One region of the Vibrio sp. 10N.261.46.E11 genome, then DNA from elsewhere that is predicted to be linked to it. Evidence: predicted binding sites of a transcription regulator. Region 1 holds the regulator's gene; each other region holds the start of a gene.
The links. The regulator MetJ, encoded in region 1, represses methionine synthesis genes. The targets are predictions, from matches to a motif close to TTAGACNTNTANANGTCTAA.

Region 1 (13,664 bases):
TATTTTGTCAGTTTTTTGGGTTATTTTGCCCATGTATTCTACTTTATGCTTATTATTTAGATATACTACTGCTCCGCTGCAGAAACACTCCAAAATAATAATCTGCGGCACTCGACCAATAAACTGGTCAACCTAGGTGATAAACGGCTTTGTAAGGTGACATAACCAACGATTGAGTTGGTGCTACTTGAACATAACCAATATAACGTGCCATAGAAGCACACTTGTTGTTCAAGTATTTGTTTACTGTTTACCATTTGGATTTCAGACATGTCATTACCACACGTAATTTTAACCGTTTTAAGTACACGCGATGCTACTGGTTACGATATCACAAAAGAATTCTCCGCAAGCATTGGTTACTTCTGGAAAGCTAGCCACCAACAAGTTTACCGCGAGCTAAATAAAATGGCTCAGAACGACCAGGTAACTTGCGTACTTGAGCCTCAAGAAGGCAAACCTGATCGTAAAGTTTACTCTATCACCGATGCTGGCCGTGGCGCGCTAGGTGAATGGTTTGAACAACCAACTGCACACCCAACCGTTCGTGACGAGTTCTCAGCTAAGCTAATGGCTTGTGCTGTACAACCTTCTGACGCTTACCGTGTACAACTTGCTGAGCTAGTAGAAGAGTCTCGCAAACTGGTTTCTCACTACCGTGAAATCGAAGCGGCTTACTACGCAACGCCATCAACTCTAGACAAGCAAGCACGCCTTGAGCGTCTTACTCTTCGTCGTAACCTACTGATCCGTGAAGCATGGATTGTATGGGCTGACGAAGTACTGCTTGAACTTGGCGCTCTTGCTTAAGTTAAGTTAGAAGCTAGAAGCTAGAAGCTAGAAGCTAGAAGCTAGAAGCTAGAAAAGCAAAAGGCTTGAACTCTTAGAGTCCAAGCCTTTTTTGTATCTATAGGATTTGAAATGTTACTACCAGAAGCTTTTACAAGCGCTTGGGCTTTAGTTCTTAGACTTTGCCTAAAGCGCAGCGACTTGTGGACGAACACCTAATGTGTGGCAAAGTGCGTAAGTCATTTCTGCACGGTTTAGCGTGTAGAAGTGGAAGTCTTTCACACCTTCACGGCTCAGTGTACGAACCATATCAATTGCTTGGCTAGCACCAACAAGCTGACGAGTCGTTGGATCATCATCCAAACCTTCAAACTGCTTCGCCATCCACCCCGGTACTTTCACGTTGTTCATCGCAGCAAAGCGAGATGCTTGCTTGAAGTTAGACACTGGCAGGATGCCCGGTACAATCTCTACGTCAACGCCAGCCGCCACACAACGGTCACGAAAACGTAAGTAGCTTTCGACATCGAAGAAGAACTGAGTGATAGCACGGTTAGCACCCGCATCGACTTTACGCTTAAGGTTAATAAGATCCGATTGAGCGCTTTTTGCTTCAGGGTGAACCTCAGGGAATGCCGCTACTGAGATATCAAAATCGTGGCGAGATTTAAGTAGCTCAACTAGGTCAGATGCGTACATATCTGGCGCGCCGCCGCCTGCTGGAATATCACCACGCAACGCAACAATACTCTCGATACCATTCGCCCAGTAATCGTCGGCAATTTGAATCAGCTCTTCGCGGCTAGCATCAATACACGTTAGGTGTGGCGCTGCTACTAGACCTGTTTGGTTTTTGATTTCTTTAATGATTGAGTGGGTACGATCACGTTCACCCGAGTTTGCACCATAGGTTACTGATACAAATTTTGGTTGAAGTGTTTTAAGACGGTGAACAGAATTCCACAGGGTCTCTTCCATCTTCTCACTGCTTGGTGGGAAAAATTCAAATGACACATTGATGTTGTCAGAAAGCTCAGCGATATTCTGATTTAAAGCGTCGATATGACTAGCGTGTGTGTATCCCATCTTACTCTCCCTGTGGCAAAAGCAACCACTCAATAATCTCAAATCCCTAGCGACGTTTAGACGTCTATATGTCTCCAGAATGAATTGAATACGATTTAATGTCAACAGATCCATTATGAATTTTTTTCAACCAGATAGTGAGAAAAGCTCAAGCCGATAGGTGGGTCGCAAAGAAAAAATAATGTAGAAAAAAGGCTGAAAAACACATCGTGCTTTCAGCCTTATTTATCTTAGTGGATAGTATGCTATTTACGCATTTAAACAATTATTCTGAGTATTAAAGCAATTGATCTGACTATTAAACCAATCGCTCTAAGTATTAAACCAACCACTCTAAGTATTAAAACAGGCTAGACATTCTGTTTAAATCAGACTGAATTGCACCAGCTGTCACTTCACGACCAGCACCTGGGCCACGAATAACCAATGGATTATCTTTGTACCATTTGCTCTCAATCGCAAAGATGTTGTCGCAAGGCAGTAAGTTCGCCAGAGCGTGTTCTTTAGATAGCGCTTCAACGCCTACGGTAGCTTTACCATTCTTCTCTAAACGCGCTACGTAACGCAGAACCTTCTGCTGAGAATGTGCTTTTTCTAAACGCTCAGCCAACTCTTCACTCAGCACAGAAGCCTTATCGAAGAAGTCATCCACTGATAGGTCTTGCAACTCTGCAGGTACCAGTGACTCTACTTTGACGTTTTCAGGCTCGATATCTAAGCCCGATTCACGCGCCAGAATCACCAGCTTACGCATTACGTCTGAACCATCGAGGTCAGCACGAGGGTCTGGTTCCGTCAGGCCTTGTTGCCACGCTAAATCAACCAACTCGCTGAATGGCACGGTGCCATCAAACTGTTGGAACAACCAAGATAATGTGCCCGAAAAGATACCAGACAATGCAATGATGTCATCGCCACTTTCACGCAGGTCACGTACCGTGTGGTTAATCGGCAAACCTGCACCAACGGTCGCGTTGTACAACCAATGACGGCTGATCTTTGCGAAAGCATCTTGCACTTGATGGTAGTACTCGCTTGATGCAGAGCCTGCCACCTTGTTAGCTGAGATAAGGTGGATACCTTGTTGTGCAATTTGCAGGTACTTTGCTGCAAGCACAGGGCTTGCGGTGACATCGAGTACTACCGCTTCATCGTAACCCTGAATAGAACCCAAACGCTCTAACCAGTCGTTACCATTGTTGGCAATCGCTTCGTCGTCAAAGCGCTTACCTACCGAAGTCGCATCAATGCCTTGGTCATCGAACCAATAGGTTTGGCTATCAACAACGGCAACTAATTCAAAGTTCATTCCACGACGCTTTTCAAGTTCCGCTTTTTGCTCAGCAAACAGGCTTAACCAGCTTGAACCAATGTTGCCCTTACCACACAAAGCAATCGCAACACGCTTCTGCGCTTGGAACAGTTGAGAGTGAATGCCTTTCACTAGGCTTGATGTTTCACTCTTACGAATGACTGCCACTAAGCTTAAGCCTGAGTTCGCTTCTGAGATGAACTCAACCGGCGAGCTCTTAAGCTGTTGGTAGAAACCGTAGCAATGGTTCGGGTTCTTAGTCACACCAGCACCCACCGCCGCAATCAGAGAGAAGCCTTCTTTAAGCTTAATTTCCGCTTCAATCGCGTGGTCTTGTAGATATTCTAAAGCGCCACCAGCGATCTCTTCTGTATAAGCAAGGCGCAAACAGTGCTGATCCGGTTCAAGCTCATAAGCAAGAGGCTCAAGTTGAGCGCGCTTAAGCCCTTCAAGCACTTCGCTCTCGAGACGGTCGAAATCATGGCCGTGACCAAAGGTCAGCTGCACGATAAGAACTTCATCCAGAGAGGTAATAATTTTTGCTCCACGACCAGATGCCAGTACTCGCTCTATCTGTGTAGAGCCCGCCTCCGGCTGGTAGCTGCAGCGCAAGCTGAGATCCATAGCACTTTGAGCCACAGGCTGTAGCGTTCGGCTATGGAGCACTGGAGCCGCCAGACGAGCGAGTTCACTCGCTTCATCAAGGCGAAGTAGAGGCAGTAAACACGCATCCGAAACCAGACGCGGGTCAGCGCTGTAAACGCCCGCCACATCACTCCAAATCGTCACGCGTTCAACTTCAGCCAAAGCACCAATCACGGTTGCTGAGTAATCTGAACCATTACGGCCAAGCAATACAGTTTCACCCTCGCAGTTCTGAGCCATAAAGCCCGTAATCACCACGCGGCAATGTGCATGCTGCGCTAAGGCTTCTTTGATCAGAGGATAAGAACGTGCGCGGTCAACTTCAGGTTGAGCACCCACTTCTGCACGTAAAAAGGCACGTGCATCTTGAGCAACTGCTTGTAAGTCATGCTGGCATAACAAAGCAGCGAGTAGACGTGAAGACCAAACCTCACCGTGTCCAAGCACTTTTGCTTTTTGCGCTTCGCTTAGAGGAGCCGTTAGCTCCCCCAAAGCGGTAAATTCTTGTTGAATGGTTGCCGTTAGCTGAGCCGCAGACTCACCTTCAAGCAGCGCTTCAATCAGCTCAAGCTGGAACTGACGAAGGGTTTGTAGACATTCATGCGCAATACGACCATCTTTGTCGAGCGCTTCAACAAACTCAATCAAGCGGTTAGTTGTTTTACCCGCAGCCGATACCACGACCAAGTCAGTAGCTGACGAGTATTCTCTAAGAATATTGACCACGCGTTGGTAACACTCAGGATTCGCTAAACTGCTGCCACCAAATTTATGTAGCTGGCGAAAGGTTGCCATTATTAACCCTCCCCTTCAGCGATAAAGCCTTGTGTCTTTTCAAACGCTTGCTTGAGGTCGTCAATCAAGTCATCAGCATCTTCAAGGCCAACAGAAAGACGCAGTAACTGTTGAGAAACACCCGCCTCTGCCAGTGCTTCTTCGCCCATCGCACGGTGAGTCATCGACGCAGGGTGACAAATCAAGCTTTCCACACCACCCAGTGATTCAGCCAAAGAGAACAGCTCTAATTTATCGACAAAGTACTTAAGCGCTTCGAATGAACCCGCAAACTCAAAGCTCAGCATTGAACCAAAGCCAGACTGCTGTTTCTTCGCAATATCATGACCTGGATGTTCAGGGAGGCTTGGGTGATAAATAGTGCCAACGAGATCTTCCTGCTGCAGAGACGCCAGAATTTCACGTGAGCTTTCTTCGTGAACTCGCATACGCGCACCTAGCGTACGAATACCACGTAGCGTCATGTAGCTATCAAACGGTGTGCCGGTTGCACCAATACAGTTGCCCCACCATGCTAGCTCTTCAGCGTGCTCTTCTGTCTTAGTAACTACAACACCACCAATGACATCTGAGTGTCCGTTAATGTATTTAGTGGTTGAGTGGATAACAAAATCCGCACCCAACTCTAAAGGCTTTTGGAATACAGGCGTCAAAAACGTGTTGTCGACAGCAACCAGAGCACCTACTTCTTTCGCTTTACGGCAAGTTTCTGCAATATCAACCACACGAACTAATGGGTTCGATGGTGTTTCAATTAAGATCAACTTTGGCTTAAGCGCGATCGCCGCATCCAGCGCCGCTTGATCCGATTGATCAACAAACAGAACTTTGAAGTCACCTTTTAGCGAGCGAGTGTTAAACAGACGGTAAGTGCCGCCGTAGCAGTCGTGCGGAGCGATAATAAGATCATCGCCACCTAAGAAAGCAGATACCCATAAGTTAAGTGCCGACGTACCACAGTTAGTGACAACCGCGCCTTTACCAGACTCAAGCTCAAACAGTGCCGTTTCTAATAGACCGCGGTTTGGGTTACCAGAGCGGGTATAATCATACTTTGGCACTTCACCAAAAGCGGGAAACCCATAGTTAGTCGAAAGATAAATAGGAGGGACAACGGCATGGTGTTGCGTGTCTGACTCGATACCAGTACGTACTGCGATGGTTGCTGGCTTCCGGCTGCTCATAGGTGCTTCCTTACAAGTTTTGCGTCTGAGAATCACAGCTGCTTGTCGGTATTTTGCGGCTGTGTTAGATATATGTTGTTCACTTTACTTTCATAAACGTGAGACGTCAACACTTCTAGACGTCCATATGTCTTTGCTTATGGCGGTAAATCCCGCTAAAATCACCACTATTAATTTATTCTAACAACTAAAGTGATGAAGGTACGCAATGGCCGACTGGAATGGTGAATACATAAGCCCATATGCTGAGCATGGAAAGAAAAGCGAACAAGTAAAGAAAATTACAGTTTCTATCCCTTTAAAAGTGCTAAAGGTGCTTACTGACGAGCGTACTCGCCGCCAGATTAACAACCTACGCCATGCAACAAACAGTGAGCTACTGTGCGAAGCCTTTCTACATGCGTACACAGGCCAACCACTACCAACGGATGAAGATCTTCGTAAAGACCGTCCAGATGACATACCGACTGAAGTCAAAAAACTGATGACAGAGATGGGTATCGAGTTCGAAGCGTTTGACGAAGAATAAAAACAACTCAGTCACCGCCTTCATTATTGATTCGCTATAGCTGAACCCTATTTGTCACATCACCCACTACGTTATCTGTAGCTGCGCTGTGAATGATAGACATAAAAAAACCGACTCATAGGAGTCGGTTTTTTATTATTCTTTTTCGCTCAATAGAGCAACAGCTATTAAGCTATTAAGCTATTAAGGCATTAAGCCATATAGTTAGCAGGCATCTCAATTCGAGCAACGCCAGACTCAACAGCCGCTTCAGCAACTGCTTTTGCAACGCGAGGAAGCAGACGCGGGTCCATTGGCTTAGGAATGATGTAACCCTTACCGAACTCCAGTGCAGTCTCACCCGCAGCTGCTAGTACTTCAGCTGGAACTGCTTCTTTTGCTAGTTCACGAATCGCTTTAACCGCCGCTAGCTTCATTTCGTCATTGATTTCGCTCGCACGCACGTCTAGTGCACCACGGAAAATGAATGGGAAACAAAGTACGTTGTTTACTTGGTTAGGGTAATCACTACGGCCAGTACCCATGATTAGGTCAGAACGAACTTCATGTGCAAGCTCAGGCTTGATCTCTGGATCTGGGTTTGAACATGCAAACACAACAGGCTTATCAGCCATCAGCGTAAGTGCCTTAGCTGGTAGCAGATTAGGACCCGATACACCCAAGAACAGGTCAGCGCCTTCGATAACATCTTCAAGCGTGCGCTTGTCGGTGTTATTTGCGAACAGCTCTTTGTATTCATTCAAGTCATCACGACGAGTGTGGATCACACCTTTACGGTCAAGCATGTAGATCTTCTCACGCTGAGCGCCACACTTAATCAGTAGCTCCATACAAGCAACCGCTGCTGCGCCAGCACCTAAACAAACGATCTTACACTCTTCCAGTTTCTTTCCTTGAAGCTCGATCGCGTTAAGCATACCCGCTGCCGTTACAATCGCAGTTCCGTGTTGATCATCATGGAAAACAGGTACATCACAACGCTCAATCAGGCGACGCTCGATTTCAAAACAGTCTGGTGCTTTGATGTCTTCTAGGTTAATACCACCAAATGTATCTGCGATATTCGCAACCGTATCAACGAACTCATCGATTGTGCGGTGTTTTACTTCAATATCGATAGAATCTAAACCAGCAAAACGCTTAAACAGTAGCGCTTTACCTTCCATGACCGGTTTAGAAGCAATAGGACCAAGATTACCTAAGCCAAGAATTGCAGTACCGTTAGAGATAACTGCAACCATGTTGCCTTTACCTGTGTACTTATAAACGTTATCGACATTCTGTGCGATCTCGCGAACAGGCTCAGCTACGCCAGGGCTGTATGCCAGTGCTAGGTCTTCTGCAGAGTTTGCAGGCTTCGTCAGTTCTACGGCAATTTTGCCTGGAATTGGGAACTCATGATAATCAAGAGCTTGCTGACGGAATTGTTCTTGAGGCGATAACGATTTTTCAGATGATAACGCTTGAGGGGATTGATCTTGGCGGCTGTCTTCAGACATAGGTGTAGGTTCCTAGGATATTATTATTTGGGGGATCTTGTTCATGTTAATGGATGTACTTCAAAGTTCCTAGGTGGTTGAAGCATCTGTATCATTAAAAAACGAGATTTCACTACTAATAAGACCAGTGGGCAGTTGAAATTACTGTCGCCTGCTCAACTTTAGAGCGAATTTCGAGGAAGGAGTGTTGGGGTAAGCGATGAAATAAAATTTACGCCAGTAACCTACCACTTTAAATGAGCTAATAATGAAATACGATTCAGTATTTTTTCAAATTTCAGGCAACAAAAAAGGACACCGAAGTGTCCTTTTTATGTCTAAATAGCGAGAATTACTTCTTGCTAGAAAGAGCACCGAAACGCTTGTTGAAGCGATCAACACGGCCGCCTGTATCTACGATACGTTGCTTACCTGTGTAGAATGGGTGACATTTGTCACATACGTCTAGGTGGATAGATTCTTTTGCTAGCGTTGAGTTGAACTCAAACGTGTTACCGCAAGAACAAGTTGCAGAAACTGCTTTGTATTCTGGGTGGATACCAACTTTCATGGGAAAACCTCAATTAGGCCGTGTCGCCATCCGATTCTAAGCCGGACACCACACGTAGTTAAAAAATAAATAAAGACACCGCTGTATCACTAAACCGCGATAAAGCCATACCTTTAAGGCGCAGTATAGTAATGAATCTGTGAGGTAGGATCAACTGATTTGATACATTTTTCACCAACACTGTCCTTAAACCTTCTATTAAGCGTTATTTTCTGGCTCCAGTAGCATTCAAGCCTCAAGTAAGCTCTGTCATCTAAACTGCTCCTCGAATTTAACGCCCTTATCCATTAGACTGTTCGCTCTCGTCAACTCAGATAAAGCCGTCCCTTTATGCGTCCAATGATTGCCCGTGTAGCACTGCCTGTTCCACTCGACAAGCAGTTCGATTACAAGATTCCTAGCCACCTATTTCCGATTATTGGCGGTCGAGTCTCTGTGCCTTTTGGACGACAAACCTTAACAGGCATTGTTACGGCTCTGGTTAACGAATCTGAATTCGAGTTAGACAAACTCAAGCCCATTAAAACCTTACTAGACAACCAACCCGTTTGGCCGGAATCGGTCTACTCACTCTTGGTATGGTGCAGCCAGTTCTATCAGTATCCACTAGGTGAAACCTTGGCCAACGCACTACCAAGCGCCTTACGAAAGGGCAAAGCGGCCGATTTCGCGACGCTTGTTGAATGGCAACTGACCTCGTCAGGTAGAGATCAACTGATGCAGGGCTTTGGCCGTGCCGTCAAACAAGCCAAAGTAATGCACATGCTTGAGCACGGCCCAGTTCCCCATCAAGAATTCATTGATGAAGAAGTGGGCAGCGCGGTACTTAAGACGTTGGAAGAGAAAGGCTGGGTTGAATCAGTAGAGAAAAAGCCGAAGCGCCAGCCGTGGCCAGTTGAGCTCGAAAACGATCAAGATAAGCCAAAACTCAATGAAGAACAGGCTATAGCAATAGCGACAGTAAATAGTCAAACCGACTTTGGTTGCTTCTTGCTAGAGGGTGTAACTGGCTCAGGTAAGACCGAAGTCTACCTAAATATGATCAAGCCGATTCTCGACCAAGGTAAACAAGCGTTAGTGTTAGTGCCCGAGATCGGTCTAACCCCTCAAACGATTAACCGCTTTAAGCGACGCTTTAATGTTCCAGTTGAGGTTATCCATTCTGGTTTAAACGATTCTGAGCGACTGAATGCTTGGTTATCGGCGCGTGATAAAATAGCGGGCATTGTGATCGGTACTCGTTCAGCTCTGTTCACACCGTTCGCGGATCTGGGCATTATCATTGTCGATGAAGAGCACGACGCCTCTTATAAGCAGCAAGATAGTCTACGCTACCACGCTCGTGATGTTGCCATCATGCGTGCTCATAAAGCGCAGATTCCGGTTGTGTTAGGCTCGGCGACTCCGGCCTTTGAAACGCTGCACAACGCTCAGATCGGTAAATACAGTTACCTCACCCTGACCTCTCGTGCAGGTGTCGCGCTGCCGACCACCAATAAAGTGTTGGACGTTAAGGGTGAATATCTAGAAAGTGGCTTGTCTGCGTCGTTGATTGCTGAAATGCAAAGACACCTCAAAGTAGGCAACCAAGTGATGTTGTTCCTCAACCGTCGTGGGTTTTCTCCCGCATTAATGTGTCACGATTGTGGTTGGACAGCGGAATGTAAGCGTTGTGATGCCTACTACACCTATCATCAATACAGCAATGAGATGCGCTGCCACCACTGTGGCTCGCAGCAGCATATCGTGCACAATTGCCAAGGTTGTGGTTCAGCGAATTTAGTAACAGTGGGTGTGGGTACAGAGCAACTTGAAACCCAACTTGGTCAGCTATTCCCTGAATACAAAACCATCCGTATTGACCGAGACAGCACTCGCCGCAAAGGCAGTTTAGAAAGCGCGTTAGAATCGATTCGTAAAGGTGAATACCAAATTCTGATTGGTACACAGATGCTTGCTAAAGGGCACCACTTCCCAGATGTGACACTTGTGGCGTTATTGGATGTCGATGGCTCTTTATATAGCAGTGACTTCCGAGCGTCTGAACGTCTTGCCCAGCTATTCATCCAAGTAGCGGGACGCGCAGGACGAGCAAGCAAACCCGGTGAGGTGATCTTACAGACTCACCACCCAGAACATGGGTTGCTGCAAGCTTTGCTGCATAAAGACTACAACCACTTTGCTCAGACGGCGCTGGCAGAGCGTAAACAAGCGATGTTGCCACCTTATACCTTCATGACTCTGTTTAGAGCAGAAGCTAATGACACTCGCTTAGTGGAAGAGTTTTTGCGTCAAGTGCGCCACACATTGGAATCGCATCCGTTATTTGACCAATATTGCATGGTGCTAGGACCAACCCCTGCACCACTAGCCAAACGAGCAGGTAAATCGCGCTGGCAGCTTATTTTACAAACACAGACTCGCTCGTTGATGCAAAAGCTATTAATGAGCGCCAAGCCAGCAATCAATATGTTACCCGCTGCGAAAAAAGTCCGTTGGTCACTCGATATTGAGCCGCAAGATCTGAGCTAAACCCACTTGGGTTAAAACTAATGATAAGTTTGTTCACAAATATTTCATATTTCTCGTGAGCAACTTCACACTAGTCATGTGATTTTTGTTAATCTAGCCGTAACTTTACATGGGTGAAACGAATAAAATATTGCAATAAAAAAAGTGTTAGCAACACTTTCACAATATCTATTCGATTATATTTATTATTCATGCCTTAGATACTTAGGCAGCAAAGGAATTAAAAAGAGGGTTTAATTTATGGCGACAATGAAGGATGTTGCCCAGCTAGCAGGCGTTTCAACAGCTACGGTATCACGTGCATTGATGAACCCTGAAAAAGTCTCGGTTTCTACTCGTAAGCGAGTTGAGACAGCAGTACTTGAAGCTGGATACTCACCCAATACATTAGCTAGAAACTTACGTCGCAACGAATCAAAAACCATCATCACTATTGTTCCTGATATCTGTGACCCGTATTTCGCAGAGATCATTCGTGGTATCGAAGATGCCGCAGTAGAAAATGACTACCTCGTTTTACTGGGTGATAGCGGCCAACAGAAGAAGCGTGAGTCTTCATTTGTTAACTTAGTATTCACCAAACAAGCTGACGGCATGCTACTACTTGGCACCGACCACCCGTTTGATGTCAGTAAGCCTGAACAAAAAAATTTACCGCCGATGGTGATGGCGTGTGAGTTTGCCCCAGAGCTTGAACTGCCTACCGTACACATCGATAACCTGACCTCGGCATTTGAAGCGGTGAACTACCTAGCTCAGTTAGGTCATAAACGTATCGCTCAAATCTCAGGGCCCATATCGGCAACGCTTTGTAAGTTCCGCCAACAAGGCTACCAACAAGCGCTACGTCGTGCAGGGGTATCAATGAATCCTGCCTACAGCACTGTCGGTGACTTTACCTTTGAAGCGGGCGCTCAAGCAGTTCGTCAATTACTCGCTCTTCCTGAACAACCTACAGCGATCTTCTGTCATAACGATGCGATGGCCATCGGCGCGATTCAAGAAGCGAAAAAATTAGGCTTACGCGTTCCTCAAGATCTATCGATTGTCGGCTTTGATGACATCCAATTCGCTCAATACTGCGATCCACCGCTAACCACTATTTCTCAGCCTCGTTATGAGATTGGACGCCAAGCAATGTTGATGATGCTCGACGTACTTAAAGGCAACGATGTACAAGCGGGCTCGCGTCTGCTTGAAGCCAAATTAGTCGTTCGAGGTAGTACAGCGCCGCCTCGAATCTAATCTGAAGAAATATCCTTATAATTCTGCGGCACATTTTGATGTGCCGCTTCCATTTCTGCACTGTTATCCTCGCTCAATCTGGATTACCATGAGAGCAGAATCAGCAACTATTGAATTGTCTTGTGGCTAATAGAGATTATGTAAAGCGCGGTCGTGGCACGAAAAAACCGACCAAGAAACAAGCCCCTCGCCGTAAACCATGGCGTAGTGGTCTTTTGGCGATCCTCCTCGCCGGTGGTTTTGGTTACGGCCTTTACCTATTGAGTAATGATCCTGAGCCGCCAGCACCGACTCCAGTGGTAACTAAACCAAAGCCTAAGCCGAAACCAGCAAAAGTCATTCCACCGCCTCCAGAGGAAAAGTGGGACTATGTTGAAACTCTGCCAAGCCGCGAGATTGAAGTGAAAGCCAAAGAGCAACAGATCTCGAAGATCCCTTACATCATGCAATGTGGCGCGTACAAAACCTCAAGCCAAGCTGAAGCACGTAAGTTGGATATTGCCTTCCAAGGTATCTCAAGCTCAATCCGTAAAAAGGATGGAAGTAGCTGGTATCGTGTGGTTCTAGGACCATACAAATTGAAGCGTGATGCAGAGCGAGATCGCCATAAGCTGCAACGAGCGAAAATCGAACCTTGTGCTATTTGGAAAGACACCGAGTAGTTATAGATTTAGCTGCAGTCGCAGTCTTAATCTTAGCAAAAGCCGAAAACCAAGCACCGAAAGCCTCCCATTGTGGAGGTTTTCTTTTATCCACACCCTTTAGCCAAATTTCCTTACAACTTCCGCCGATAAGTTGCGCGACATCACTAGACCTTCCTTGAATTATCCGAGCACCATCCTCATATACTTTTTATACCCAAAGATAAGAAATATTAAGAGGCCCTACTCGTGACTACCATTGTATCTGTACGTCGTAATAATAAAGTCGTCATCGCGGGTGATGGACAAGTATCTCTAGGCAACACCGTAATGAAGGGCAATGCCCGTAAAGTACGTCGCCTATACAACAACAAAGTACTGGCTGGTTTTGCTGGCGGTACGGCAGATGCTTTCACGCTATTCGAAAAATTTGAAAGCAAGCTGCAAATGCACCAAGGCCACCTAACCAAAGCTGCCGTTGAGCTGGCGAAGGATTGGCGTAGCGATCGTGCTCTACGTAAATTAGAAGCACTACTAGCAGTAGCGGATGAAACCGCTTCATTGATCATCACAGGTAACGGTGACGTAGTTCAACCAGAGAACGACCTGATTGCTATCGGTTCAGGCGGTAACTTCGCTCAAGCCGCGGCTACTGCACTATTAGAAAATACAGATTTAGATGCGCGTGAAATTGCAGAAAAGTCGCTGAACATTGCTGGCGATATCTGCGTATTCACCAACCATCACCACACTATTGAAGAACTAGAGAGCACCGTTGAGCTGCCAAAGCCAGAGTAGCGACCGCTTCCATCAATAACGTTGTATTCAACAGTGATTAAAGAATTAAGGAAAAACCA
Region 2 (6,085 bases), on a different contig from region 1:
AAAGTCACAGGTTATCTGTGACTTTTTTGTGTTTGGCGCATACCTATTAGGTTCAACGCATGCATAAATTAACTCAACAACGAGTCTCTTAAACGACCTCAATCCCATCTAGGTGGCTCTTACTCTGTTGCCTTGCCGTACTAAAGAAAGCCTGCAGATAACGTTTGTCTTTCTCAGAGTTTCTTACCGCAGCAAACAATCGTCTTGAAAGCCCGTTACCCAATGGTTTACTGGCGATTAACCCTTGTCTCGAAAATTCACTGATTGCCCAATTTGGCAACGCAGCAACCCCTAAGCCTGCCGATACCATTTGCACCAGCATCAAGGTGTTGTCTGCTTGTTTCCATTTCTTTGGTTCAACGCCTGCTGGTTGCAAAAAGTGTTTCACTACATCGAGACGCTGTTTTTGAACCGGATAAGAGAGCATGGTTATATCGCTAAGATCTTGCGGTTCTATGCTCTGTTTTTCTGCCAAAGGTGAGTTGATTGCAGTGATCAAACGCATCTCAAAATCAAAGAGAGGTTCGTAGTGAACCTCAGAGCGAGGCTGAATGTCTGATGTGATCACCAAGTCGAGTTCGCCTGCCATTAGTGCGGGTAGGGGTTCAAAGCCAAACCCTGACGAGAAGTCTAACGTTACGCTTGGCCAAGCAACTTGATATTCCTTCAAAGCGGGCATTAACCATTGGAAGCATGAGTGACACTCGATCGCCATGTGTAATCGACCATTCACATCTTCTTTTAGGCTTGCGAGTTCGTTTTCAGCTTTGGCGATTTGTGGCTGTATCTCATCAGCCAGTTTTAACAAAATTTCGCCTTCCGAGGTAAATTTAACCGGTCTTGTTTTACGCAAAAAGAGCTGACCGCCAATACGGGCCTCAAGGTCTTTCAACTGGTGAGAAAGTGCCGACTGAGTCAGATGAAGAGAAGTTGCAGTCGCGGTTAGCGAGCCGCTGTCTCTCAAGGTGGTCAATGTTCGAAGGTGTTTAAGCTCTATCATGAGTATTCCTCATATTCCCTAAGCTAATTCAATATTTCTTAATAATCACCCTACGGTGTTTTCTTTCATTTGTAAACGTCTGGATGTCCAGATGGATTTAATAAATTAGCGGTTAGATTATTAAAGATGAAAATTATTAATAAACAAGATGAATATTTGGACCTTGTTCATCGTTCAGATTAGGGAGATAGTTTAGCCATCCAGACGCCTTTGTTAAAAATATAATCATTACAGGCAGTCTAACCGGAAATTAAAATTATCGAATAAGGAACAGACTCATGACGACAACAACGCATATTCTTGGCTACCCACGTATCGGTGAAAAACGCGAACTCAAATTCACGCTTGAGAAGTACTGGCGCGGTGAGCTCGATCAATCTGAGCTCAAGCAGATCGGCAGTGAATTAAGAAATCGTAACTGGAATGTACAAGCTGACGCGAATCTAAGCTTTGCAACTGCGGGTGACTTCGCATGGTATGACCATGTACTAACTACGACTCTACTTCTAGGCCACGTTCCCAAGCGCCATGCTGGTGGATCAGAAGATGAAAAAGCTTTCCCAGATTTAGATACCTTGTTCCGCGTTGGTCGTGGTCAGTCTCAAGTTCAATCTAGTTGCTGCGGTGGTTCGCATACGCCGAATGATGTTACTAAAGACAGTTCAGCTGCTTCTGACATGACCAAGTGGTTCAACACCAATTACCACTACATTGTTCCTGAGTTCAGCAAAGATGACTCTTTTGAAGTAAGTTGGCCTCAACTGTTTGATGAAGTGAATGAAGCGATTAAAGCAGGACACAAAGTTAAGCCTGTACTCCTTGGGCCACTCTCTTACTTATACCTAGGCAAAGAAGTGGAAGATGGGTTTGACCGCTTATCTCTACTTCCTCGCCTTCTTACCGCGTATCAAGCCATTTTGGCAAAGCTCTCAAAGCTTGGCGTAGAGTGGGTCCAAATTGATGAGCCAATCCTGGCTTTGGAGCTTGATAATCAGTGGGTAGATTCATTCAAGCTGGCTTACCAAGTGATTCAAGGCGATGTAAAACTACTACTTACCACTTACTTTGATTCGGTCACGGATACATTAGATAAAATCGTAGATCTGCCTATCAACGGCTTACATATCGACTTAGCAGCAGCACCGCAGCAACTCGATGAAGTGGTCAATAAGTTACCAGAAGACTGGGTACTTTCTGCAGGGGCGATTAACGGTCGCAATGTATGGCGTGCTGATTTGGCCACGCAGCTAGAGCTGTTACAGCCAGTGAAAGAGAAGCTAGGAGACAAATTGTGGGTGGCAAGTTCATGCTCGCTGCTTCATAGCCCTGTTGATTTGGAGTTAGAAGAAACGCTCAGCGAAGAAGTGAAGAGTTGGTTTGCCTTCGCAAAACAGAAAGTGACCGAGGTGAGCTTATTGGGTGCAGCGTTAGACGGCGATCAAAATGCCATTTTGGCGTGTGAGACTTACAGTCAACCAATTGTTGCTCGTAAGAGCGCGACTCATGTGAACAAGCCACAAGTTCAGGCTCGTATCAATACCATTACCAAAGCACTGGCAGAACGCAGTGCTCCATACGCAGAGCGCGCAGCGCATCAGTCTGAAGTTCTCGGGTTACCGCTGTTACCAACGACAACCATTGGTTCGTTCCCACAGACAGGAGAGATTCGTCTTCAGCGTAGTGCTTACCGAACTGGCAAACTGAATGAAGCGGAATACACAACCGCATTGAAAGGTCATATTGCTGATGCGGTTAAGCGCCAAGAAGCCTTAGATTTGGATGTGCTTGTGCATGGCGAGGCGGAACGCAATGACATGGTGGAGTACTTTGCAGAAAACCTAGCAGGCTTCCAAACCACTAAGTTTGGTTGGGTACAAAGTTATGGCTCTCGTTGCGTGAAACCGGCGATAGTGGTTGCGGATATCGAGCGTGAAAAACCAATGACGGTCGAGTGGTCGACTTATGCGCAATCCCTGACCTCGAAACAGATGAAAGGCATGCTGACCGGACCAGTCACTATTCTATGTTGGACATTCCCTCGTGAAGACATCTCACGCAAAGAGATCACTAACCAACTGGCGTTTGCTCTACGTGATGAAGTGTCTGATTTACAAGACGCAGGTATTAACATTATCCAAATCGATGAGCCTGCTATTCGCGAAGGTTTGCCTTTGAAAAAACGCGACCATGCAGAGTACTTAGAATGGGCAGTGGATGCCTTTAAGATCTCAGCGGCGAGTGCTAAACCAGAAACTCAGATTCATACCCATATGTGTTATAGCGAGTTCAACGAGATCATTGATTCAGTGGCCGCGCTAGATGCCGATGTGATTACCATTGAGACTTCTCGCTCGAACATGGAATTGCTGAAAGCGTTTGAAGAGTTTAACTATCCGAATGCGATTGGCCCCGGTGTTTATGATATTCACTCGCCAAACATCCCTTCAGAAGAGTGGATTGTAGATTTACTTAAGAAAGCGGCAGAAAAAATACCTGCAGAACGTTTGTGGGCAAACCCTGATTGTGGGTTAAAAACGCGTAACTGGGCTGAGACAGAAGCAGCACTCACTAACTTAGTTTCGGCGACGAAGACACTGCGTAAAGAGTGGCAATCAGCTGAGGCATAATTAAGTCTAAGATTTTGATTGATCCGTTAATCCACGATAAATCAAAACAAAGGCCTCACATTTGCGAGGCCTTCTGGTTTTATACTTGTTCGAATCTAACTGCTGCTCTGACACGTCTCTTTACTGATCAGCTTTTCAACCATCAGTTGTCCGCGCGTGTTGCGAATCTTGATGTTGTAAGCCAAGCCCATGTCGAGGTTCGCTCTGACTTCAGAGTTGGTGCAGTAGCTATTCACACTCATGTCTACAACCTGGTTTAAAGGCTTAGCACCTTTTGCATCTTGGTTGTAGATCATCATGATCTCGACGACAGTATTTTTTGCAAGCACACGCATGATAGACAGTGGGCCATATTCTATAGGTAGGCCTGCAGATAGTACGCCGGCACGATGGTGAGCCATCATCTCTAACTGTCTTTGTTTGTCTTGTTCACTTGATGAGCTACAGCCAGCGAGTAAGGCAATAGCCAGTGACCCAATAATCCATTTTTTCACGTTAAAATACTTTCTTAAATGGTTTAACAATCACATTCTGGTAGACACCAGCAGCGATGTACGGATCGGCGTCTGCCCATGCTTGTGCGTCTTCTAAAGAATTAAACTCCGCAATCACAGTAGAACCTGTGAAGCCCGCTTCGCCAGGGTTATCGGAGTCAATGGCTGGCATTGGACCAGCTGTTAACAGTCGGCCTTCATCGTGAAGTGTTTGTAGGCGTTCTAGATGTTGTGGGCGAACACTTAGACGTTTTTCTAATGAGTTTTCGACGTCTTGAGAAAAAATAACGTACCACATGTTGAGATATCCTTATGTTACTTCACTGAATTAGAGCGATTAAATTATTTATCTGGCTAATTTACGCGAACTAATGGGTATTGGAAGAGCTAATGATAAGAAATTGTGAAATGGTGCGGCAGAGTGAGAAGGTCTTTAGCATTTTTCATCGAAATGACTAAAGACCTTACAGTACGGTAGAGTTGTCGAAAGGACTATTTGTTGATTGGGCGAGGCTTACCGCTTTCGTCTACAGCAACGTAGTTGAATGTCGCGCCACAAACTTTGTAACGATCGCCGATGCCGTGATCAAGTACCGGCTTAACCCATACCTCTAAGTCGATATTCATCGAGCTGCGGCCAATCTTGGTGCAGTCGCCATAAACACAGACCACATCGCCAACCGATACTGGTTGTTTGAACTCGATGCTTGATACTGACACTGTGACTATTTTTCCGTTTGAGATCTCTTTCGCCAGTATGCCGCCAGCCAGATCCAGTTGAGACATTATCCAACCACCGAATATTTGCCCTGCTGCATTAGTATCAGAGGGCATCGCCAAAGTGCGAAGAAGTAAAGAACCAATCGGGTTCAAAGTTGATTGAATAGTCATTGTTGTACTCTTAATGGTATTGATTTGTTATGAATAAAATAGATGTGTTTACGGGACTTGTGGCGGTCGCATTTTTAACGTATTCACCGAACACAAACAATCAGTGGCCAATGATCACGAGTATCATTGGCCACTGTTAAATAGCATATTGATAATAATTGTATCAAAAAGGGGATGAGGACTCATCCCTAAGCGTTATTTCTCGTCGGTATTTTTACCTGAGAGCTCTTGTTGCTTATCGTTTTCTGGTGCTTGGTTTTTTGACTGAAGCTGGTCTTTTGGTAAATGTTTATAGATATAAACACCCGTTATCAAGGTAAACGCGAAGGTAGCGATGAGAAGGCCAAATACTTTGAAGTTAACCCACACATCCAATGGGAGGTTGAAAGCAACGTAAACATTGAGAATCGCACACAATGTGAAGAACAGAGTCCATGCCCAGTTGATCTTGCCCCATGCCGCATCAGGCAGTGTGATCTCTTTACCTAACATACCTTTAATTGCTGACTTGCCCATGATGTGACTGACCGTCAGACCAATCGCAAACAGTGCATAAACGATGGTGACTTTCCATTTAATGAAGTTGTCATCGTGCAAGAATATGGTCATGCCACCAAATACGGCAACCATTAAAAAGGTGATGATCTGCATTTTCTCTACTTTCTTGTAGATGATGTACGTCAAAATGATTTGTAATGCGGAAGCAACAATCAATGCACCTGTAGCCGTGTAGATGTCGTACATCTTGTAAAGCGCAAAGAAAATAATGAGAGGAATGAAATCAAGAATTTGCTTCATGTGACACTGACTATCCAGTTAGTTAAGTTGCAGACAGTCTAACCAAAACTGTCTCGATGCTAAATAGCTCGAGACAATTGGATGCCAATTAATTACATCTAACCGTTTTGGAGAGTTTAACCCCAATAAAGGATTGAAGCGCCTAATCGAGATTAAGAACGTTATTGCAGTGATGTGGTTTGGTAGCGAGGTATTAGCTTCTTGATATCTTCAAGGTAACCTTCGCTCTTTAAACTGTCTAAGGTGTTCTCGAGCTCTTGCTCACTCATGGCAAA
Region 3 (13,664 bases), on a different contig from region 1:
CTGAAGCTTGTGCGATATTTGATAGCGCAATCAAAGGCCAGATTGGCGTGCCACCTAAGTCTTGCATCAGTTGTAGGTCAACGGCGTTGGTTGTGTGGTGAATACCCGTAATAACCAAAGGTGCGTAAAGGAAGCCAAAGACCACTGAACCAAGAATCGCGAAATCACCTGTCATTGCCACTTTAGCCGCGAATGCCACACCATCGCCTAGCATACGACCGAATGGGCCAATGAAAGCGTGCGCTAGAATCACAGACAATATGATCGAGACAAATGGCACAACAACGAGGTACAGATAAGAAGGAACAATGCGCTTAAGGTTGGTCTCAATGAAGGCCAGAGCCACGCCCGCTAACATCGCAGGGATCACCTGAGCTTGATAACCGACTTTCTCAATCACGAACAAACCAAAGTCCCACACCTCAGGTACCGATTTACCTATCATGTAAGCGTTCATCAATTGTGGGGAAACTAAGGTCACACCGAGCGTGATGCCCAAAATAGGGGTTCCACCAAGCTTCTTAACCGTTGCCCAACACACACCAACAGGTAGGAAGAAGAAGATCGCTTCGCCAATCAACCACAAGAAAGAATGAACGGTAGCCCAGAATTGGCTTATCTCAACCAAGGTTTTGCCGTCGAACATGCGAATGTCGCCAATCACATTACGGAAACCAAGAATCAAACCACCCGTAATAATGGCAGGTAGCAGTGGTACGAAAATTTCGGCTAAATGGGAGATACCACGCTCAAGGAAGTTCATGTTCTGGCGAGCCGCCAGTTTCGCCTCATCTTTTGATGATGCATCTTTACCCGTTTGCTCAATAAGAAGTGCGTACACCTCATCAACCTCGGTGCCAATAACCACTTGGAATTGACCTGCGTTAGTAAAGCAACCTTTTACCAGCTTAAGCTTCTCTAATTCTGCTTTGTTCGCTTTTTCTGTATCATTCAATACAAAACGCAGTCGAGTCAGACAATGGCTGACACTCGCAATATTCTCTTTGCCACCGACTAACTCGATAAGACGCGCAACGTCTTGCTTCGCTATCTCACTCATACTACCCCACCCTGGTTTCATTCAATTACTCACCTAAACCATGCAGCGATAGCCACTCGGATTTAGATTAATGGGAACATTCCCATCCGCCGTTATTATAATGCCCACATGAATGATAAATTAAAATGGGAACAGTCCCATTAATTGAAAGAGATCACACTCTAATTTTAATCTAAGCGGTTCAATTTCGCTTGATTGAGTGGATTATAGAATCGGAGATTGAGTGTGATGAGAGATCTCTGAATTGCCTAAAAGCTGAGAGATCAATAAATTAGCCGCCAACCTACCTGCAGATTGATAGCCTGGATCAATACTAAATACGCGAGGGAACAAGAAAGAGAGAAGATCATTGCCACCAACGCCTGTTACAACCACATCTTCACGTTGTAGTTCTTGTAGACGCTTGATTACGCCAAGAGCCAATGTGTCACTGGCACACACAATCGCTTGAGTTGTAGGAGTCAGTACCTCATCCACCAGCTGATAAGCGCTTTCATGATGAAGTTGGCCAGTGCGATAGTTCGCAATCACTCCAGTGCTTTCACACCAATCGAGGTAAGCCTTAAGACGCAACTCACCGGTTGATTTATCGCTAGGATCAACACCAATAAAACCGACATCTAAGATACCCTGATCCGATAGATGCGCTAACGCACTATTGATAACCTGTTGGTTATCATAGTTAATCGATGTCACGTTCTCTGTATCCAGAGCAATCACCACCGCTTTGTGTTCCCAAGCTTCAATCGCAGGAATATCACAGTCAGTAAAACCGAATACAATGATGCCATCCACATTGCGACGCTTGAGAACCTGCAGATGCTCATTGGCTTTTTCTCTATCTAGCTGGCTTTCCATGATCACGACATCGTAATCCGCTCGATACAACTCGGCCAGCATCGTACTTACCGCTTTGTTTTCAGAAGGAGAGTCCAGACGAGAGATGATGACACCGATGACTTTTTGACTGCCACCACGCATCGACTGCGCAGACTTCGAAGGCGTGTACCCTGATTCTTGAATTACTCTTTCCACCCTTTCACGGGTTTCAGGTTTTACTTTGGGATCATTGGTCAGAACGCGAGAGACGGTAGACTTACCAACACCGGACAGCTTAGCAATATCGAGAATAGTGAGTTTTTTGCTCATAAAAAGTCTGACGTTAAAGGGAAGAAATAGAAAAAAGTGAGGGCGAATCACTCACTTAACTGTTTGTAAATCCTAGTCGTTCACTATGACCTACTTTCGGCAGTTTTTATAGATAACACGACCAAGTTCTAGACGTGCATTGTCACCTTTAGTACGTAAAGTGACGCTGTTGATCAGTTCCGAAGTTCCATCATCTAAGATGTATTTCGTTCCTGAACCTGCTGGAACTTGAGTCAGACGGTATTCATTCTCAGGGAGACGTAATACCGCTTTTTCATTATCAAGGTAAGCGACTTTAAATGAAGCGTCAGACTCACATTGATAAGTCACGAATTGATTGTCCGATGTTGCGCTCTCAGTCTCAGGAGCTGCTGATTTAGAGCACCCGACTAATGCAACTGAACATAGATATGCTACTAACATAGCTTTCATACTTCGTTCCTCATCTTTATAGAGTGGGCAAATATAGTGGACAACACTCATTTGCATACTGAGCGATAGGTCTGTGTTTAGCCTTTCAAATATGCTGGTACATCTTTAATACTATCCAGCACGACACTTGCAAGCGCTTCACCTTTTTCAGTGACTGGCTTACCGGTTCTTACCAGTACTTTTGTGCCAACACCTGCCGCTTCTGCAGCCATCATGTCTTCAGCTTTATCGCCGATCATGACCGAGTTAGCCATATCAATCTTCAGAAAGTCACGAGCAGAAATGAACATACCTGGCTTTGGTTTACGACATTCACAATCTTGCTTGTAGTCACCAATACCGTGTTCAGCGTGGTGCGGGCAGTAATAGATGCCATCAAGCTCAACGCCGTTATCGACAAAGTTCCAATCCATCCACTGCGTCAGAGAAAGAAAACGGTCTTCACTAAACATGCCGCGAGCAATACCAGATTGGTTGGTCACTAGCACCAATAAATAACCCATATCTTTAAACGCTTTCGCCGCTTCAAACACACCATCGATGTATTCAAAGTCATGCTCATCATGTACGTAGCCGTGATCAATGTTAATCACACCATCACGATCTAAAAAAACAGCAGGTTTAGACAAAATTTTGTTCTCTATCAACTCTCTATTAATCATTAATTATTACACGCTTTATTTGCTTCATCACTATCTATTTAGTTTTGCGTTCGTTAACGATTTGTTTCTAGTTTAACTTCGCAACTCGCGTTTAGCCGTCTAGACGTAAAAATATCTATTGACTTAGATCATAGAACACCATAGCATCATCTGTAAATCGAGTGAGTCATCAATATATTATTCTGTTCTACCTGCACGGGTTTCTCTATGATTAAAGTGAATCAAGTCAATAAGGTTTTTCATCAAGGCACTAAAGAAATCAATGCCTTAATTGATATCAACCTCCACATTCCTCAAGGTCAAATCTTTGGAGTCATCGGCTCTTCAGGAGCAGGCAAAAGTACCCTTATCCGTTGTGTAAACATGTTGGAAGCTCCAACGTCAGGTGAAGTGATTGTTGACGGTATCGACCTGACAAAACTCAGTAAATCAGAACTTAGCGAAGCACGCCGTAACATCGGCATGATATTCCAACACTTCAATCTGCTGTCTTCTCGTACTGTCTTTAACAACGTAGCACTGCCTTTAGAGCTTGCTGGTAGAGATAAAGCTGCGATTGAAGCGAAAGTGAGTGAGCTACTTGAGCTTGTCGGCCTATCGGATAAGCGTGATACCTACCCTGCGAACTTAAGTGGCGGTCAAAAGCAGCGTGTCGCTATTGCTCGTGCGCTAGCTTCAGACCCGAAAGTACTACTGTGTGATGAAGCGACCAGTGCTCTGGACCCAGCAACGACTCAATCTATTCTTGAGCTGCTGCGTGAAATCAACCGCAAGCTACACATCACGATCCTACTTATTACGCACGAGATGGACGTAGTGAAAAGCATTTGTCACGAAGTCGCGATCATTGGCGGTGGCGAACTAGTAGAGAAAGGCACAGTTGGCGACATCTTCGCACACCCTAAGACTGAGCTAGCGCATCAATTCATTCGTTCAACGCTGGATCTGACGATTCCTGAAGATTATCAAGCGCGTTTGCAAGAGACTCGTGTTAACAGTAGCTACCCATTAGTCCGTCTTGAGTTTACGGGTGCAACCGTTGATGCTCCACTGATGACGCAAATTGCGCGTAAATTCAATATCGATGTCAGCATCTTAAGCTCTGACCTTGATTACGCCGGCGGCGTGAAGTTCGGCATGATGGTCGCTGAGCTGTTCGGTAACGAAGCAGATGATAATGCTGCTATCCAATTCCTACGCGACAACAATGTAAAAGTAGAGGTGCTTGGTTATGTCCTTTAGTTTCAACGAGATTGCTGACTGGATCAGCCTTAATGGCAACCTTCTATTGGAAGCAACAGGCGAGACACTTTACATGGTTGCAGTTGCTGGCATCGTTGGTTTCGCTGTCGGTATTCCATTAGGCGTTATTCTACACACGACTAAAAAAGGTGGTCTGTTAGAGAACACCAAACTAAACAAAATTCTTGGTGCGGTTGTGAACGTGGGCCGTTCAGTGCCTTTCTTGGTTCTTATGGTTGCGATCATCCCTCTTACTAAGATGCTAATTGGTACCTTCATTGGTACAACTGCTGCGATTGTTCCACTGACCATTGGCGCGATCCCATTCGTAGCTCGACTTATCGAAGGTGCACTACTGGAAGTACCAACAGGTCTCGTAGAAGCTGCTCAATCAATGGGCGCAACACCAACTCAGATAATTAATAAGGTACTGCTTCCTGAAGCACTGCCTACAATCATCAACTCAGTAACGATTACGCTAGTAACTCTGGTGAGCTACTCGGCAATGGCAGGTACAGTGGGTGGCGGCGGCCTAGGTGATGTCGCGATTCGTTACGGATTCCACCGCTACGATGTAACCATTATGGCAGTGACCGTTGTTATGTTGATTGTGCTGGTACAAATTATTCAATCAATTGGTGATTCGTTAGTTCGCCGAGTTGACCACAGATAAAACCTGACTTCTTTAATGTGACGTTATTTACCCCCTATTAAAAACGTTAGCCATTAGATACATAAAAACATCGAAACCAAATTAAATAGATTTATTAAAAGGAGATTATTATGAAATTTAACCTTAAAGGTTTGCTCACTATTGCAGCAGCAGCTTCAGCGCTAGTCCTAGCAGGTTGTGGTGATAAAGAAGTGGATACTTCTAAAATCAAAGTTGGCGTAATGGCAGGTGCCGAAGCTCAAGTTGCTGAAGTTGCAGCAAAAGTAGCGAAAGAGCAATACGGCCTAGATGTTGAGCTAGTCACTTTCACAGATTACGTAACACCAAACGCAGCGCTAGATGATGGTTCTATCGACATCAACGCATTCCAACATACGCCATACCTAGATCAGCAAGTTGCTGACCGTGGCTACAAACTAACGGTTGCTGGTAACACTTTTGTTTACCCTATTGCTGGTTACTCTAAAGAAGTTAAATCGGTAGACGACATCCAAGATGGTGCTCGTATTGCTGTACCAAACGATCCAACAAACCTAGGTCGTTCTCTACTGCTTCTTGAGCAGCAAGGTCTACTTGAACTTCGTGAAGGTGCAGGTCTTCTAGCTACCGTTCGTGACATTGTTGGTAACCCTAAGAACCTAACGATTGTTGAACTAGACGCAGCTCAACTGCCACGTTCTCTTGATGATGTAACTTTATCTATCATCAACACTACTTACGCGAGCTCTATCAATCTGACTCCACAAAAAGATGGCGTATTCGTTGAAGACAAAGATTCTCCATACGTGAACCTAATCGTTTCTCGTGAAGACAACCTAAATGCAGAAAACGTACAAAACTTCGTCAAAGCATATCAAACTGAAGAAGTGTACAACGCAGCTTCTGACATCTTCCAAGGTGGCGTAGTTAAAGGTTGGTAATCAGCTTAAATAGACACTTATAGATACCGAAAGGGGCTGACTCAACGTCAGCCCCTTTTTTAATGATGAAGGTTTGCTAGAAAGTAAAAGCTTCTCAGGGTGAATCAACGAAGTCGATTACTTGAGGTGATCCCAAGAAATGTTGGATACCAGACGGCAATCATCACACTTGAAATAGAAAATATCGTGGATCGGCGCATCTAACAGCCATTCACCACCACATTGCGGACATTTGCGCTCTTTTTCATCTTTCAGGCTGATCCCTCCGACACGATATAAGTAGTAGTAAGTTGGAATCTTAGTCAGAAATTCAATGCGTCCTCTTAAACCCCAACCGCGTTTGAACAATACGCTTTTGGTATCACTGATCTCGGTTAACGTTGCGTGTTCAGCACGGCAACCACCACCCATTTGCACTTCATCACAGGCTTGCCACTCGGTCTGCCATTTCAGTACGGCTTTATGATCACCATTGAATGTCGGCGGGTTACGATATAGTGGGATCGGTAACAAGCTATCGCCACTACGCAGTGGTGAACAGGTATGCACGAACGTCGTGTACAACACTTGCCAGCTCGGCGTTTCATCTTCGGCTACTTCTTCGGAGTTAAGATCTCGGCCAAGTAGACGCATCTTAGGCGCTAATAGACTCGCCGCAGATAAGCGCTCGAAACAGACTTTGACGAAGTCTGAGTGATTACGTGGATGTAAGCTATCTTGCTCCGGACACACAACGCGAACATAGAATTCACCGTCGCCCATCACGATTGGAAACTCACGACCTAACACTTGTCCGTTATAACGAAGTGCATCCATTAAGCCATTAACCGCCTTATCGACAGCGCTTACCGTTGTGTTATCAAAACACTCAAATTGAAGTTCTAGTACGTACATCTATTTATACCGCTGGTTGTAGCTTTTCTAAAAATTCTGCCAATGTCTCGGCTAGTACATCACGATTATTGGTGCCTAAACGCTCTAGGATTACGTTACCCGTTAGGTTACAGATAGAGATAACATCCAGTTCAGCATCAGTCGCAGCAATGAAAACCGTTGGTTTTAGCTTCAAACGACGCTGAGTCACTAGGTGACCTAAGATGTTTTCTTGTAGGCATTCGAAATCTTCATCACTCCAAATCTGTAACAGAGTCAGTTCGTTACCATCAAAAGTCGCGTTCATATCCGCACTAAATTGTGCGCCGTAGAAAGTCTTGACGTCTTCATGCAGAGTCAGCTCAATACCAGTTTCAACATTGGTGAAATCAGCGAATTGCTCACGTGGATAGTGTTTCCACAACACGGCATCACCACTCTTTTCTTCTATGCATGGCGATACGATGTCCACCAACTCCTCATTACGAGGTAAGCTTTGGTGTTGCTGCTGCCACGCGTCAACGTATCGCTGACTGAAAGAAAGTAGTGCGTCTTGAGCGCGTTGAGTCATGAAAATCTCCTAAACACAAAATAATAAATAGAATCCGAGCTCTTTCCGTGCCGATTAAGCGATGACTTAATGACAGGGTAATGGGGATTCAGTAAAATCGAACCCATTCTAATCGAATTTGAAACGAAAGTATGAGCAAATATTCTGACGCAAAAGAGCTAGCGGGTTTAACCCTAGGCCAAAAAACTGAGTACTCTAACCAATACGATGCAAGTTTATTGCAACCAGTACCTCGTAGCCTTAATCGCGATGATCTTGCGCTAAACGGCGAACAGCCTTTTGTTGGTCATGATATTTGGACGATGTACGAGCTTTCGTGGCTAAACACCAACGGCTTACCACAAGTAGCTGTCGGTGAAGTGTTCATTCCTGCAACCAGCCAAAATTTGATTGAGTCAAAATCTTTCAAGCTGTACCTAAACAGCTACAACCAAACTCAGTTCGAAAGCTGGGATCAAGTCACTGAGCGTCTGACTCAAGATTTGTCAGCATGTGCAGGCGAATCTGTGATTGTGAATGTAAACTCGGTAACCGACTACACCAACCAACCTATCGTGACGATGGAAGGTGACTGTATCGACAACCAAGATATACAAATCACCAGCTATGATTTTGAAGCGTCACTACTTGAAGGCGCAGCTGGAGATCAAGAAGTAGAAGAAACTCTGCATAGTCACTTATTAAAGTCGAACTGCTTGATCACCAATCAACCAGATTGGGGCAGCGTAGAGATCGCATATTGCGGTAAGCAAATTGACCGTGAAGCTCTGCTACGCTATTTGGTTTCTTTCCGTGAGCACAATGAATTCCACGAACAGTGTGTTGAGCGTATCTTCACTGACATCATGAAATACTGCGCGCCATCGAAACTCACCGTGTTTGCACGTTACACGCGCCGTGGTGGTCTGGATATCAATCCATACCGTTCAACAGAACAAGATAAACCAAGCCACAACAGGCGTATGGCTCGCCAATAATAGGCTCGATACACACACTTATTGGAACCTACCTCATCTTTAAAGGGACATTGAAATGCGTTGGTTATACGTTTTTAGTCTATTCATTTTAAGCTTAAGCACATCGGTTAATGCGTCGGTTTATTCTTCGGCGCTTCTCAATGAAGCCAATAACTTGGTTGAGATAGAACCAAGCCAAGCAAAACGAATGGCCAACAGCTACCTAACGCTACGTATCCTTTCAGATCAACGCGAGAAGAGCCCTTCAGCTATTTCTCGCGAAGAGGCCGATTCTTCGATTAGAACCCCAAACAGCAGTATCGATGCGTATAAGATCTTAGCGAAAGCAGAGTTTAATCTAGGCAACATTCGTATTGCAATTCAGCACATCGACAAAGCCTCTGAGCTAGCAAAAACCTATAAGCTTGAGTATCTAAAGTTGGATCTGGAAATACTCAGAGTGCAGTTACTTTGGCTTACTGACAGAAAATCGGGCCAAGCAGAATCGGAGCTAAAACAAATCGAAGCAAGCCTTGAGTCGGTCAATAAAACCCTGCGCCTGACGGAAGGGATCACCTATCGTTTGATCATGTTGAAAGCCGAAATTGCCTCTTACAATAACAAGGTAGGTGAAGCTGAAAAGCTCTATCAAGAAGCAAAAACCTACTTAGAACAGCGTTACTCGGAAAAAGTCGCCATCGACTATCACATCGCCGTCGGCGAGTTTTATCTGACTCATAAAGAGTACAACCATGCACTATCTGAGTTATTGTACGGCTACTGGAAATCCGTTGAAGGTAACCTGAGTGCACGCTTGGCTAAAGTAAATAGCCTGCTTGCGCAACTTTTCTTTGAACGCCAAGTATTAGATAAAGCACTAGAACACCTGTCTCAAGCCGCTGATTTTTATGATAACTTTGAAAGCTCCCCCGTCTTAGCACAAGTGCTCAAGAAAATGGGTGATGTGTACTTCTTTCAAGGGAAATACAACCTTGCCCTCGTGCACTTTTTCAATGTCCTTGACCATGAGAGTACCGACCGAGACATCCACCAAGTCATTGATATTCGTTTAAGTTTATCCGCAACTTACTTACGACTTTATAACTACCCTTTAGCTGAACAATACCTAGCACGAGCCCTTGAACTTCTAGAGTATTCCGACATACCTAAGTTGGAAGGCCGCGCTGCACTCTTATCCGCAGGTTTGGCATACCACCTACAAGAAAGCGAAGATGTAATTAAACATGCGACACGTGCGCTCGAGATTTCACGTCAGGTAGAAAACACACGCCTGTCGCAACATTCCTACCAATTGCTCTCTTTAGGTTATGAGCAAGCAGGGCGTCCACAACAAGCGCTAGCAAACCTCAAGCAATACAATATCCTTGTCTCTTTAGAACAACAAAAACTCAACCGTGTTGGTGAAGACGCATTCCGCCAACAAAAAGAGTTTGCCGAGCAAACGCTCCACTATGTAGGTCAAGAACAAGAATTAGAAAAATACAAACTTGAGCACCATAAGTTCCAGAAAATATCGTTCGCCCTATTTTTGTTCAGCATTGTCTTGTTCTTCTTTGTGCTACGCCGAGGCTACATCATTCAAAACTTAGTCACGGAAATGGATTCACTGCGTACCGACCTATTTACACACTCACGCTCAAAGCTTCCAAATCTAAGAATGCTGAACGCTAAACTATCAAATTCTCTAGAACAGACCAGCCAAAACTTCGAACAATGGCAACTTGGTGAGCTGATTCATGAACCACTCAACGACCGTTTACGCTTTGTGATGATAGATTTGCCGTTCCTACGCAATATGTACACTCAGAACGGTTATAAAGCAGGTTTAGAGCTCGAAGATGCTTTCGGCGAGTTCCTTAAATCTAAGCTCGAAGGTCCTGCGCGCGTCTACCACTTCTCGGATGCGAACTTGCTTTACATCGAACCAAATGCTGACCGTGATACATCGCCTGAGGCTATGTTCAGAAAGATTCAATCTTGGATTAATCACTTCGAACCAGAGCAAAACATTAATCGAACCGTCCGCATGGGCATCGCTGACTACCCGTTCTTGCCACGCGCTTATACCGCGATTAACGACCAAGAGCTGCTCGATGTACTATTAATGTCGACCAACCTGGCACGTGAAATAAGCCTCAAAGAACGCAGTAGCCAATGGGTTTACCTTAAAGCCATCGACAATGCCCCCGCAGCGAGCCTTGCAACGGGTAACATAAGAGAGGCTTGTAAACATGCGATTAATCAAGGGTTAATAAAGATACAATCCTCACACCAGAATGAGGACAATATCAAAAAAATGCTAAAAGATGACTGATTTGCGAGCGGTTAAACGTCGTAAGTCGTGACCTTATTTTTAGTTTTGTTATTATCAAGGTCACGGAATTTCATCTATACGATCGAGTACGATCTACGCGGCGCTAATTAATACACCTATGGGCATTCTTGAAAAAGACATTCAGGCGCAACTCCACCAGCTGAAATATCAGTTGGATCAAGTCCGCTTGACGCAAAGAGATGCCTCGTTCAAATTTATTCGAGAACAAAAAGTTCTCAAGCGTATCGTTACGTCTTTAAGTGATGCATGTGTTGGCAGCAACACTCATTTAGATGAAAACCTCATTGCCCTTAGGGAAGAGCTCGAAAAGCAAAAAGACATTAGCTCAATGATCCCCAAGTTGGCAGTATTAGAAAGGATGCTCAAGCAAAAAACGTTGGCTATGGATAAACAGAACGGATATCTGGATGATAGTATTAAGCACAGTGGGGAAACGCTGCAGCGTATAACTGGCCTTCCGGCACAGCTAAAGCGCGATCTAAGAAACTTACTTAGCTTCTCCGAGTGTCATGGCAGTCAAAAAGTCGATCATGCGATGAAGCTTCTCAGCATTTATGAGCGTGCCATTAAGATTATGGCAAACAACTCACGCACTCATTTTGCCGACGTAGATCAATCAACTGAACAAGAACTCCTTTCCGAACTATCAAACGAATTACAACATCTGATCACTGAACTCGACTTCGAGGGTGAATCGGGGGATCTACTGACCGATATTAGAGCGAAGCTACTACTTGGTGTTTCAACACAAAACCTACTTGAGCTAGCACTTCAGATCCTCAAACTGGTGATTGATGGCACGAGCCTAGAGCGTAAGCAGTCTGAACAATTTATCGAACAACTCAACTCCTCGCTCGCTTCTAGTATCAAAACAGCAGACCAAAATGCCGATCAGAGCCAAAGCTACTTTGAGCACCGCCAAGGCCTTAACTCTGAGTTGAATGAACTTGTTACTAAGAGCCAAAGCTCTGTTGATAAAGCAACGGACATCGATAACTTAAAGCTTTCGATAAACCCGCTGCTCAGTGAAATTGCCTCTCTTTCAGAAAGACTGAATCACGCAGAACAGAAAGAACAAGCTCTAATAGAGAGAATGAACTACGGAAAAAACCAGTTAGATTCTCTCTATGAAGTCACCCAAGATTACCGTAAGCGCTTAGAAGATCAGGCTCAGCGTATGCTGCTTGACCCTCTGACTAAGATCTACAACCGTACCGCCTTCACCGATCGTTTAGAGCTAGAATATCGTCGCTGGATTCGCGCACAACACTCACTAAGAGTCGTGCTGCTAGATATCGATAACTTCAAAGCAATTAATGATAGCTTTGGTTATACCGCTGGTGACAAGGCACTCAAGATCATCGCAAGAGCCATCACCAAAGAAATTGGCACTACTGATACTGTCGCTCGCTTTTCTGGTGAAGAGTTCATCTTGCTCATCCCCGAGCAAAGCGATGAATATTGTCATCAGGTAACTCAAAGCATCCAGAATCAAGTAAGCCGTTTACCTTTTAAATTCCGTGACCAACAAATCACAATTACCTTGTGCGCGGCAAGTACTCAGTTTAAAGAGTCAGACACACCTGAAGAAGTATTAGAACGACTCAATAAAACACTAAACAAAGCCAAACAACGCGGTAACAACCAACTTGTTTGGGACTAAGACCGCCCTAAATTCAATTTATTTCATTTTTTCAAATACTTATCACATACCATATCCCTCAATGTTTGCTAAGCTAATGATTAACATTCGCTTAACAAGCATTCTTGGCAAGTAATGCTGTATTTAAATCTCAGAGCAATGCTATAAAAGCCATTAAGCAACACTGTCGTAACCGTTTCGTCTGGTTAATTATCTCGCCTTTAACCAAACACTTTCAACGTTTGCTTCTCACTCTCGAGCCAGAGGGTCACTTCAACGTCCCCTGCTCTTTTCAACAAGGAGGCATTATGATCACTCATATCAGCCCTGCCGGTAGCATGGATTTACTCTCTCAACTTGAAGTTGAGCGTCTTAAGAAAACCGCATCTAGTGATCTGTACCAACTGTATCGTAACTGTACGTTGGCGGTACTAAACTCAGGTAGCCACACCGACAATTCCAAAGAGCTACTCGATAAATATCAATCGTTTGATGTTGAGGTCGTCCGTCGTGAGCGCGGGATCAAACTCGAATTGAGCAATCCACCAGAGCATGCCTTTGTCGACGGTGAAATCATCAAGGGTATTCAAGAGCACCTATTTTCAGTGCTGCGTGACATTGTCTACGTCAACATGCACCTTGCAGACAACCAAAGACTCAACCTGACCAATGCCACTCATATTACCAACCTTGTATTTGGTATTTTGAGAAATGCAGGTGCACTTACGCCCGGCATCGAACCTAACCTGATCGTGTGTTGGGGCGGTCACTCAATTAATGCAACTGAATACCAATACACTCGCGAAGTGGGTAATGAACTTGGTCTACGTGAACTCAACATCTGTACTGGCTGTGGCCCGGGAGCAATGGAAGGCCCGATGAAAGGCGCGGCAATTGGTCACGCCAAGCAGCGTTATACCGATCATCGTTACCTAGGGCTTACTGAGCCCTCAATCATTGCGGCTGAGCCACCAAACCCGATCGTCAACGAACTGGTGATCATGCCAGATATCGAAAAGCGTCTTGAGGCATTCGTTCGTATGGCGCATGGCATCATAATTTTCCCTGGAGGCCCAGGTACAGCTGAAGAGCTGCTGTATATATTAGGGATCATGATGCACCCAAATA

Region 2: metE (5-methyltetrahydropteroyltriglutamate--homocysteine S-methyltransferase) is a predicted target of MetJ. The motif match lies at 1,072-1,091, and genes of this name have one in related genera.
Region 3: metN (methionine ABC transporter ATP-binding protein MetN) is a predicted target of MetJ. The motif match lies at 3,395-3,414, and genes of this name have one in related genera.

The regions. Positions count from the first base shown of each region.
Region 1 is NZ_JBFRQW010000031.1:59,403-73,066, forward strand. It holds gene AB4407_RS10445 (PadR family transcriptional regulator) at 271-810, shown strand; gene metF (methylenetetrahydrofolate reductase) at 976-1,875, opposite strand; gene AB4407_RS10455 (bifunctional aspartate kinase/homoserine dehydrogenase II) at 2,216-4,627, opposite strand; gene AB4407_RS10460 (O-succinylhomoserine (thiol)-lyase) at 4,630-5,811, opposite strand; gene metJ (met regulon transcriptional regulator MetJ) at 6,020-6,340, shown strand; gene AB4407_RS10470 (malic enzyme-like NAD(P)-binding protein) at 6,532-7,839, opposite strand; gene rpmE (50S ribosomal protein L31) at 8,171-8,389, opposite strand; gene priA (primosomal protein N') at 8,720-10,921, shown strand; gene cytR (DNA-binding transcriptional regulator CytR) at 11,162-12,166, shown strand; gene AB4407_RS10490 (SPOR domain-containing protein) at 12,289-12,828, shown strand; gene hslV (ATP-dependent protease subunit HslV) at 13,057-13,605, shown strand; gene hslU (HslU--HslV peptidase ATPase subunit) at 13,664-13,664, shown strand, end outside.
Region 2 is NZ_JBFRQW010000018.1:105,161-111,245, reverse strand. It holds gene AB4407_RS06265 (LysR substrate-binding domain-containing protein) at 89-1,000, opposite strand; gene metE (5-methyltetrahydropteroyltriglutamate--homocysteine S-methyltransferase) at 1,279-3,627, shown strand; gene AB4407_RS06255 (GspS/AspS pilotin family protein) at 3,723-4,121, opposite strand; gene AB4407_RS06250 (YciI family protein) at 4,123-4,419, opposite strand; gene yciA (acyl-CoA thioester hydrolase YciA) at 4,614-5,012, opposite strand; gene AB4407_RS06240 (septation protein A) at 5,208-5,810, opposite strand; gene AB4407_RS06235 (hypothetical protein) at 5,972-6,085, opposite strand, start outside.
Region 3 is NZ_JBFRQW010000039.1:24,382-38,045, reverse strand. It holds gene treB (PTS trehalose transporter subunit IIBC) at 1-1,060, opposite strand, end outside; gene treR (trehalose operon repressor TreR) at 1,265-2,209, opposite strand; gene AB4407_RS12620 (MliC family protein) at 2,300-2,641, opposite strand; gene gmhB (D-glycero-beta-D-manno-heptose 1,7-bisphosphate 7-phosphatase) at 2,719-3,303, opposite strand; gene metN (methionine ABC transporter ATP-binding protein MetN) at 3,511-4,545, shown strand; gene AB4407_RS12605 (methionine ABC transporter permease) at 4,535-5,218, shown strand; gene AB4407_RS12600 (MetQ/NlpA family lipoprotein) at 5,329-6,138, shown strand; gene AB4407_RS12595 (Zn-ribbon-containing protein) at 6,256-7,032, opposite strand; gene syd (SecY-interacting protein) at 7,037-7,582, opposite strand; gene queF (NADPH-dependent 7-cyano-7-deazaguanine reductase QueF) at 7,714-8,559, shown strand; gene AB4407_RS12580 (tetratricopeptide repeat protein) at 8,615-10,873, shown strand; gene AB4407_RS12575 (diguanylate cyclase domain-containing protein) at 10,992-12,557, shown strand; gene ppnN (nucleotide 5'-monophosphate nucleosidase PpnN) at 12,845-13,664, shown strand, end outside.